DNA from 2 places in the Mycobacterium sp. NGS16 genome. Region 1 is predicted to be linked to the other one. Evidence: predicted binding sites of a transcription regulator. Region 1 holds the regulator's gene; the other holds the start of a gene.
The links. Region 1 encodes LexA, which represses DNA repair genes until DNA is damaged. Its sites were predicted from a motif close to CGAACANNTGTTCG; they were not measured.
Positions count from the first base shown of each region.

Region 2: the regulator LexA is predicted to act here: its motif matches at 3,003-3,016, upstream of AC5Y4Q_RS02865 (error-prone DNA polymerase).

Region 1 is NZ_JCALEE010000008.1:58,839-63,097, reverse strand. It holds gene AC5Y4Q_RS17285 (peroxynitrite isomerase) at 1-371, opposite strand, end outside; gene nrdR (transcriptional regulator NrdR) at 406-870, opposite strand; gene AC5Y4Q_RS17275 (LysM peptidoglycan-binding domain-containing protein) at 1,015-1,518, opposite strand; gene lexA (transcriptional repressor LexA) at 1,733-2,434, shown strand; gene folE (GTP cyclohydrolase I FolE) at 2,451-3,050, opposite strand; gene AC5Y4Q_RS17260 (helix-turn-helix transcriptional regulator) at 3,143-3,817, shown strand; gene AC5Y4Q_RS17255 (NAD(P)H-dependent flavin oxidoreductase) at 3,814-4,259, shown strand, end outside.
Region 2 is NZ_JCALEE010000001.1:581,610-585,868, forward strand. It holds gene AC5Y4Q_RS02855 (MMPL/RND family transporter) at 1-2,489, opposite strand, end outside; gene AC5Y4Q_RS02860 (MmpS family transport accessory protein) at 2,486-2,917, opposite strand; gene AC5Y4Q_RS02865 (error-prone DNA polymerase) at 3,031-4,259, shown strand, end outside.

The DNA.
Region 1 (4,259 bases):
GCTGTCACCTCTTTGGCGGTCGGCGCCAGCCCGATCGTCGGCGCCGACATCTCGAGTTCGATGCCGTCGGCGGTCACCGCATAGCTGCCCACCTCGATCTCGGTGATACCGCTGGGGTGGGCCAGCACCCATTCGATCCGGCCGGGCTGCGGCACCCGTAGGTATCCGGTCTCGGCGTGCAGTGGCAGACCGTCGGCGGCCGACTTCGTCTTCTGGCCGTAGACCAGAAACGGTTTGCCGACGTGGGAGAACACCACCTCTTCGAGGTAGTCGAACGACGTGATCGTGGGATACACCCCCGAGCCCCGGCCAGACCAAGTGCCCAGCAGCGGTGCCAGCTCCACAAGATTCGGGTGCAGGTCGGGTGCCATGGGGCCAGCGTAGTGCGGCATGGCGCCGCGAGCCTCAACCGGTGCTGGGCACCTGCCGGTGTTCGCGCAGCGCCTCGATCTCCCGCTCGAAGTCGGCCGCCGACGAGAAGGACCGGTAGACCGAGGCGAATCGCAGGTAGGCCACTTCGTCGAGTTCGCGCAGCGGGCCCAGAATCGCCAAACCCACCTCGTGGCTGGGAATCTCCGGTGAGCCCGCCGCGCGCACCGCGTCTTCGACCTGCTGGGCCAACAGGTTGAGCGCGTCATCGTCGACATGGCGGCCCTGGCAGGCCCGGCGCACCCCGCTGATGACCTTCTCCCGGCTGAACGGCTCGGTGACGCCGCTGCGTTTCACCACGGCCAGCACCGCGGTCTCCACGGTGGAGAAGCGACGACCGCATTCCGGGCAGGACCGGCGGCGGCGAATGGCCTGACCTTCGTCGGTTTCGCGGGAATCCACCACCCGGGAGTCTGGATGGCGACAAAACGGGCAATGCATGGCCGCTCCTTCGCCGTGCCGAGAGCCGGACACCCGCACGCGCTGAGGCGATCCGGACCACTGGGACAACTGTGAGCGTACCTGCGCGGGTGCCGGGCGGCGCGCCGCAGTAGCCGCAGGCCGCGGCCGGCCGGGCATCAACGGTCAGCCGATCGGCGCGATCAGCGGCTGGCCGGCGTCCACCGCCGCCGATTCCAGACTGTTGAGTTCGCGGATCCGGTCGACGACCTGCGCGGTCGGCGCATCGGGCGCGACCCGGGCCGCCAGGCGCTGCAGGCTCTCGCCGCTTTGCACCCGCACCACGCCCAGCCGTTCGGGCACCGCGGGGGCGCCGCCGCCGGCCATCGCCGCACCGAACTGGGCGATGAGCCCCAGCCAGACCGTGATCCCCGCTGCGATCAGCGCCAGCACCACTGTGGTCACCGGAGTGATGGGCTTGACCGGCCGTGGGCGGTGCGCCGTGCGCGACATCAGCACCCCGGCGCCGTGGTGCCGCAGCGGCGCCCCGCCCGGGCGCGACCGGGCGAGGCGCACGGGACGGGTCTGGACCGGGTGGGCGCGGCCGGACGTCCCGGCAACGCGATGCGCCCGGACCCGCTCGGGCCGGGCCGGTTCGAACGTCGGGGCGATCGTGTCGATGAGCATCATGTGCGGTTCTCCCTCACTCGGCGTCGGCGACCGGTATTCGCTCGACTGTTCGAATCATAATCGATTGTATGTTCGATGTCCGAACATGTGATCGATTCGTTGTCGAATAGGCTAGCGGTGCCCACCGACAAGTCTCGGCCGCGTTCGAACGCTCGCGCGACATACCTCGAACACATGTTTGATTAATTGCGGCGATGCGACTACATTCGCCTTCATGAGCGATAGCAGCAAGACGGCGGCCCCGGGACCTGCAGCTGTGCCCGATTCACCGCTGACCGCCCGGCAGCGCACCATCCTCGACGTCATCCGCGCCTCGGTGAACGAGCGGGGCTATCCCCCGAGCATCCGGGAGATCGGGGACGCCGTCGGGCTGACCTCGACTTCCTCGGTCGCCCACCAGCTACGCACACTGGAGCGCAAGGGCTATCTGCGGCGCGACCCCAACCGGCCCCGCGCCGTCGACGTCCGCGGCCCCGAGGAATCGGCCGGGCCCTCAGACGCGGCGCCCCGGACCGACTTCGCCGGTTCCGACGCGCTGCCCGAACCCACCTTCGTCCCGGTGCTCGGCCGGATCGCCGCCGGCGGGCCGATCCTGGCCGAGGAAGCGGTCGAAGATGTCTTCCCCCTCCCCCGCGAACTGGTGGGAGACGGAGAGCTGTTCCTGCTCAAGGTGGTCGGCGAGTCGATGGTCGACGCCGCGATCTGCGATGGCGACTGGGTGGTGGTGCGTCAGCAGAACGTCGCCGACAACGGCGACATCGTCGCCGCGATGATCGACGGGGAAGCCACCGTCAAGACCTTCAAACGGGCCGGCGGTCAGGTGTGGCTGATGCCGCACAATCCTGTTTTCGACCCCATTCCGGGTAACGACGCGGTCGTGCTGGGCAAGGTCGTCACCGTCATCCGCAAGGTCTGAACCGCGGGCCCGTCGGCTATCCGCCGATTCCGACCAGCGAGAAGAACTCCTGCCGGGAGCGGGCATCGGTGCGCAGCGTGCCCAGCAGCGTCGAAGTCACCGTGGTCGAGCCGGTGGCGTGTACCCCACGCAACGTCATGCAGGTGTGCTCGGCGCGGATCACCACCCCGACGGCACGTGGCTGCAGGTGGTCGGTGAGCCAGTCGGCCACCTGTTTGGTGAGACGTTCCTGCACCTGCGGCCGGCACGCGAAGTAGTCGACCACCCGGGCCAGCTTGGACAGGCCGAGGATGCGGTCACCGGGCAGGTAACCGACACAGGCGCTTCCGGTGAACGGCAACAGATGGTGTTCGCAGATCGACCGGAACGGGATGTCACGGACCAGCACCAGCTCGTCGTAATCCTCGTCGTTGGGAAAGGTGGTGGCCTCGAACGGCTTCGGAGTGAACATCTCGGCATAGGCTCGCGCCATCCGGCGGGGGGTGTCCGCAAGCCCCGCCTCGGTGGTGGAGACGCCCAGCGCCTGCAGAAACGCCGCGGCGGCCTGTTCGGCGGCATCGAGGTCCGGCACCGGCCGATCGACCAGCCGCAGGTCCGCGTAGACGGCTACCGACATCGCACTCTCCCCCATCGATTTGTCCGCGTTGGGCCTTAGCGTGGCGGCACGCAACCCTATTTGTCAATATTTTTTGGTGTTACATTGGGACGATGAGCACCCCTCCCCGCGGCGGCCTGGATCCGCTAGCCGGGTTGAGCGCGCTGGACGATCCGGTGCGGCAGCGGCTCTACCAGTACGTCGCCTCGTCGGATGAACCGGTGGCTCGCGAAGACGCCGCGGCCGCGGCGGGCATCAGCCGCACCCTGGCGGCCTACCACCTCGACAAACTGGCTGAGGTGGGGATCTTGGCGGTGAGTTACGCCCGGCCCGCCGGCCGATCCGGGCCCGGCGCCGGGCGCCCGGCCAAACGCTACGCACGCACCCGCGACGAGCTGTCGGTAAGCGTGCCGCCGCGCAACTATCGCTTGCTGGCCGAGCTGCTGGTCACCGCCCTGGTGGCGGATGACGCCGGCACCGTACGCGCGGAGATCTCGGCGGCGGCCCGTCGCGCCGGGCGGGCCGGGGCAACCGGCCAGGGCGTCTTCGAAGCGCTCTGCGAGTGCGGTTACGAGCCGGCGGTCAACGGCGACGGGGACATCGAGCTGCGCAACTGCCCGTTCGAGCAACTGGCACGCCAGTACACCCAAGAAGTGTGCGGGCTCAATCTGCAGCTGATCCAGGGCATGCTGGAAGGCGCCGGCGAGCTGCCGCAGCGCGCGGCGCTGACCCCCTGCGAGCGGCGGTGCTGCGTCACCGTCCGGGCTCCGGTTGGCCGGCACCGATGAACCTGCTGGAGTCGCTGGGATTGAGCGCCCCGGTCATGCAGGCCGGGATGGGCGGCGGTGTGGCCGGAGCGGAGTTGGCCGGCGCGGTCTCGGCGGCCGGCGCGCTGGGCACGGTCGGGCTGAGCGCTCCGCGCCGCTTCGCCGCAGAGCTGCATCGTGCCGTGACGCTGGCTGGCGGCCGGCCGGTCGCGGCCAATCTGCTGGTCCCGTTCGCCCGCCGCGCCCACATCGACGCCTGCATCACGGCCGGTGCCGCCCTGGTGGTGTTCCACGACGGCGCGCCCGCACGCTGGATTGCAGCGCTGCGGACCGCACGAATCCCGGTGCTGTGCACCGCGGGTGACGCCGCGCAGGCCCGCCGGGCGCTGGCCGCCGGCGCGAGCGGACTGGTGGCCCAGGGCGTCGAGGCCGGCGGGCACCTGGTGGCCGACCGGCCACTGGA
Region 2 (4,259 bases), on a different contig from region 1:
TCCAGCCCGATGATGTGCTGCCAGATCAGCACCGAGATCCCGAACGAGGTGCCCAGCGACAACAGCACGGTGCCGACGATCACCGCCGAGGCCACCACGGCGCGGGTGATCAGCAGCATGATGATGAAGATCAGGCACAGCGACGCGATACCCGCGATGATCAGGTCGTAGGCCGAGCCGTCCTTCATGTCCTTGAACACCGACGCGGTACCGGCCAGGTACACCTTGGAGCCTTCCAGCGGGGTGCCCTTGAGCGCCTCGTGCACGGCGTGCTTGATCGGCTGGATGTGCGAGACGCCTTCCGGCGACATCGGATCACCCTCGTGGCTGATGATGAACCGCACCGCGTGGCCGTCGGGCGACAGGAACATCTTCATGCCGCGCTTGAAGTCGGGGTTGTCGAACGCCTCGGGTGGCAGATAGAAGGAGTCGTCGTTCTTGGAGTCGTCGAACGCCTTGCCCATGGCGTTCTGGCCCTCCATCATCTTCTCCATCTGCAGCTGCAGCCCCTCCATGGTGGACTGCATCTTCAGCTGGGTCTCCCGCATGTTCTCCATGGTCTCGATCATCGGCGGCATGATCTCGAGCATCCGCGGCATCAGCCGGTCGAGGTTGTCGATGTCGGGCAGCACCTTTTCGAAATCCTCGGTCATCTGGTCGAGGCCGTCCATCACGTCGAAGATCGACCGGATCGACCAGCAGATCGGGATATCGAAACAGTGCGGCTCCCAATAGAAGTAGCTACGCATCGGGCGCCACATGTCGTCGAAGTCGGCGATCTCGTCGCGCATCCGCTGGATGTCGTCGAGCATCTGGTGCATCTTGAGATCCATGCTGTGGGTCGTCGCGGACATCTCACGGGTGACCTGGAGCATCTGCTTCATGCTCTCGATGGAGACCTGCATGTCCTCGCCCATTTTCAGCATGTTCTTCATGCTGTCGAGCTGGTACTTCATGTTCAGCTGCTGGGTGGTGCCCTGCATGCTGATCGCGAACGGGATCGTGGTGTGCTCGATCGGCGTGCCCAGCGGCCGGGTGATGGTCTGCACCCGCCCGATGCCGGGGACCTCGAAGACCCGTTTGGCGATCCGGTTGATGATCAGGAAGTCCGCCGGGTTGCGCATGTCGTGATCGGCTTCGATCATCAACAGCTCCGGGTTCATCCGGGCCTGGGAGAAGTGCCGATCCGCGGCGGCGTAGCCGATGTTGGCCGGCACGTAGCCCGGCAGGTACTGCCGGTCGTTGTAGTTGGTCTTGTACCCCGGCAAGGTGAGCAGCCCGACCAGGCAGACCGCCGTGGTGGCCACCAGCACCGGCCCCGGCCAGCGCACGATCATCGCGCCGATCCGCCGCCAGGTGCGGATCCGCATCGCCCGCTTGGGCTCGAGCATCCCGAAGCGGCTGGCCACCGTCACCACCGCGGCGCCGAACGTGAGCGCCGCGAAGACCACCACCAGCATGCCGATCGCCAGCGGGATACCCAGCGACCGGAAGTAGGGCAGCCGGGTGAAGTGCAGACAGAAGGTCGCGCCGGCGATGGTCAGACCCGAGCCCAGGATCACGTGCGCGGTGCCGTGATACATGGTGTGGAAGGCCGACTCTTTGTCCTCGCCAAGCGCTCGGGCCTCCTGGTAGCGGCCGAGCAGGAAGATCGCGTAGTCCGTCGAGGCGGCGATGGCCAGCGTCACCAGCAGGTTCACCGCGAACGTCGACAGGCCGATGATGTTGTAGTAGCCGAGCACGGCCACCACGCCGCGGGCAGCGCTCAGTTCGAACACCACCATGCCCAGCACCAGCAGCACGGTGCCGATCGACCGGTAGATCGACAGCAGCATCACGATGATCACCACGAACGTCAGCGCGGTGATGATCTTCAGGCTCTTGTCGCCGGCGATGTGCTGGTCGGCGTTGAGCGCGGACCCACCGGTGACGTAGGCGTGCACGCCTTCGGGGGCGGGGGTGTCGGCGATGATCTGCTGGACGGCTTCGACCGACTCGTTGGCCAGCGTCTCGCCCATGTTGCCGGCCAGGTAGACCTGCACATAGGCGGCTTTGCCATCCGGGCTCTGCGAGCCCGCCGCGGTCAGCGGGTCGCTCCAGAAGTCCTGGATGTGCTCGACGTGGGCGTGGTCGGCCTCCATCTTGGCGACCAGTTCGTCGTAGTACTTGTGCGCGTCGTCGCCGAGCGGCTGGTCGCCTTCGAGCACCACCATCGCCGAGCTGTCCGACTTGAACTCGTCGAAGACCTTGCCGATGCGCTTCATGGCGATCATCGACGGGGCGTCCATGGGGCTCATCGACACCGCGCGCAGCTTCCCGACCTCGTCGAGTTGCGGCACGATGACGTTCACCAGGACCGTGATCGCCACCCACGCCAGGATGATCGGCACCGCGAGCCGGCGGATCCACACGGAGATCCCGCTGCGGTGCGGTGATTGGACGGCCGGCATCGAGTCGGTCGGGGTGTCGTCGCTGATGTGTTTGCTCATGCGGATTTCACAATGCAGAAGGTCTGGGCGCTCACGGGGCTGTTGGCGATGCGTTCGTCTTTGACCACGCCGTCGATGGTGACCCGGCAGCCGATGGTGCTGCCGTCACCTTGGGCGACGATGTTGGGGCTCACCGCCGGGTTGGTGGTCGACAGGGTCAGCGACCACGGCAGGCTGGCGCCGTCGACCCGCTGCGGCGTGGCGTCTAAGTCCAGATAGTTGATGTCGGCGTAGGTCCCGTCCGGGCTGAAGATGTCATAGACGACGACCTTGGGATGAAACGGCTTGGTGTCCTCGAACGGGACGGTCCCGCTGCCGCTGTCGTCGGCACCGAAATAGCCGCGGACCCGCTGCACCGTGAACCCCCCCACGAAGAGCACAGCCACGATGAGCAACGGTAACCACGCGCGTCTGAGAACGCCGAACATGAAAGCTGTGGCCCCTTCGGATCGTGCCGGAATCTGACACAGATTAGTGCATCAAAGTTCTTTTTCACACCCAGCCTAAGTGTTTCGTACGTATGTTCGATATGTTGTCGGGTGTGGGCTGGGGCAGCGGGCCGCCGAGCTGGGCGGAGATGGAGCGGGTGCTCGATGGTAAGCCTCGTCACACCCGCGTCGCCGCCGGTGTGTCGGCCGATCGGGGCCGGTCAGCGCCGCGACCCGAGCGGCCCAGGCCGGCCGGCTCGACGGTTCCTTATGCCGAATTGCACGCGCATTCGGCGTACAGCTTCTTAGACGGGGCCAGCACCCCGGCCGAACTGGTCGTCGAGGCCGCCCGACTGGGCCTGCGGGCGATCGCGCTGACCGACCACAACGGTTTGTACGGGGTGGTGCGGTTCGCCGAGGCGGCCGCCGAGCTGGCCGCTGAGGGGCAGGAGATAGCGACGGTCTTCGGCGCCGAACTGTCGCTGGGGCCGCCTTTTTCGCGGGCCCGCACCGACGACCCGGACCCGCCCGGCCCGCACCTGCTGGTGCTGGCCCGCGGCCCGGAGGGCTATCGGCGGTTGTCGCGCCAGATCGCCGCCGCGCACCTGGCCGGCGAAAAAGACAGGCCCCGTTTCGATCTCGACACGCTGGCCGACGCGGCGGGCGGACACTGGCACATCCTGACCGGATGCCGCAAGGGCCACGTCCGCCAGGCACTGGCCACCGGCGGCCCGGATGCGGCCGCGACGGCACTGGCCGGCCTGGTGGACCGGTTCGGGGCCGAGCGGGTCAGCATCGAGCTGACCCGGCACGGCGATCCCTGCGACGACGAGCGCAACGCGGCCCTGGCGGCACTGGCGCCCCGGTTCGGGGTCGGCCTGGTGGCCACCACCGGCGCGCACTTCGCCGGCCCGGACCGGGGCCGGCTGGCGATGGCGATGGGGGCGATCCGGGCCCGGCAGTCGCTGGATGCCGCCGCCGGCCGGTTGGCCCCGCTGGGTGGCTCGCATCTGCGTTCCGGCGCGGAGATGGCCCGGTTGTTCGCGGCACACCCGTCGGCGGTGCCGGCGGCGGCCGAGCTCGGCGAACAGTGCGCGTTTTCGCTGGCGTTGATCGCCCCGCAGCTGCCGCCGTTTGCCGTCCCGGACGGGCACACCGAGGACAGTTGGCTACGGCAGCTGACCCTGACCGGCGCCGCGAAACGCTACGGCCCGCCCGGGAAAGCGCCGCGCGCTCGAAAAGCGTATGCCCAGATCGATCGCGAACTGGAAGTCATTGCCCAGCTGGGGTTTCCGGGCTACTTCCTGGTGGTGCACGACATCACCCAGTTCTGCCGGCGCAG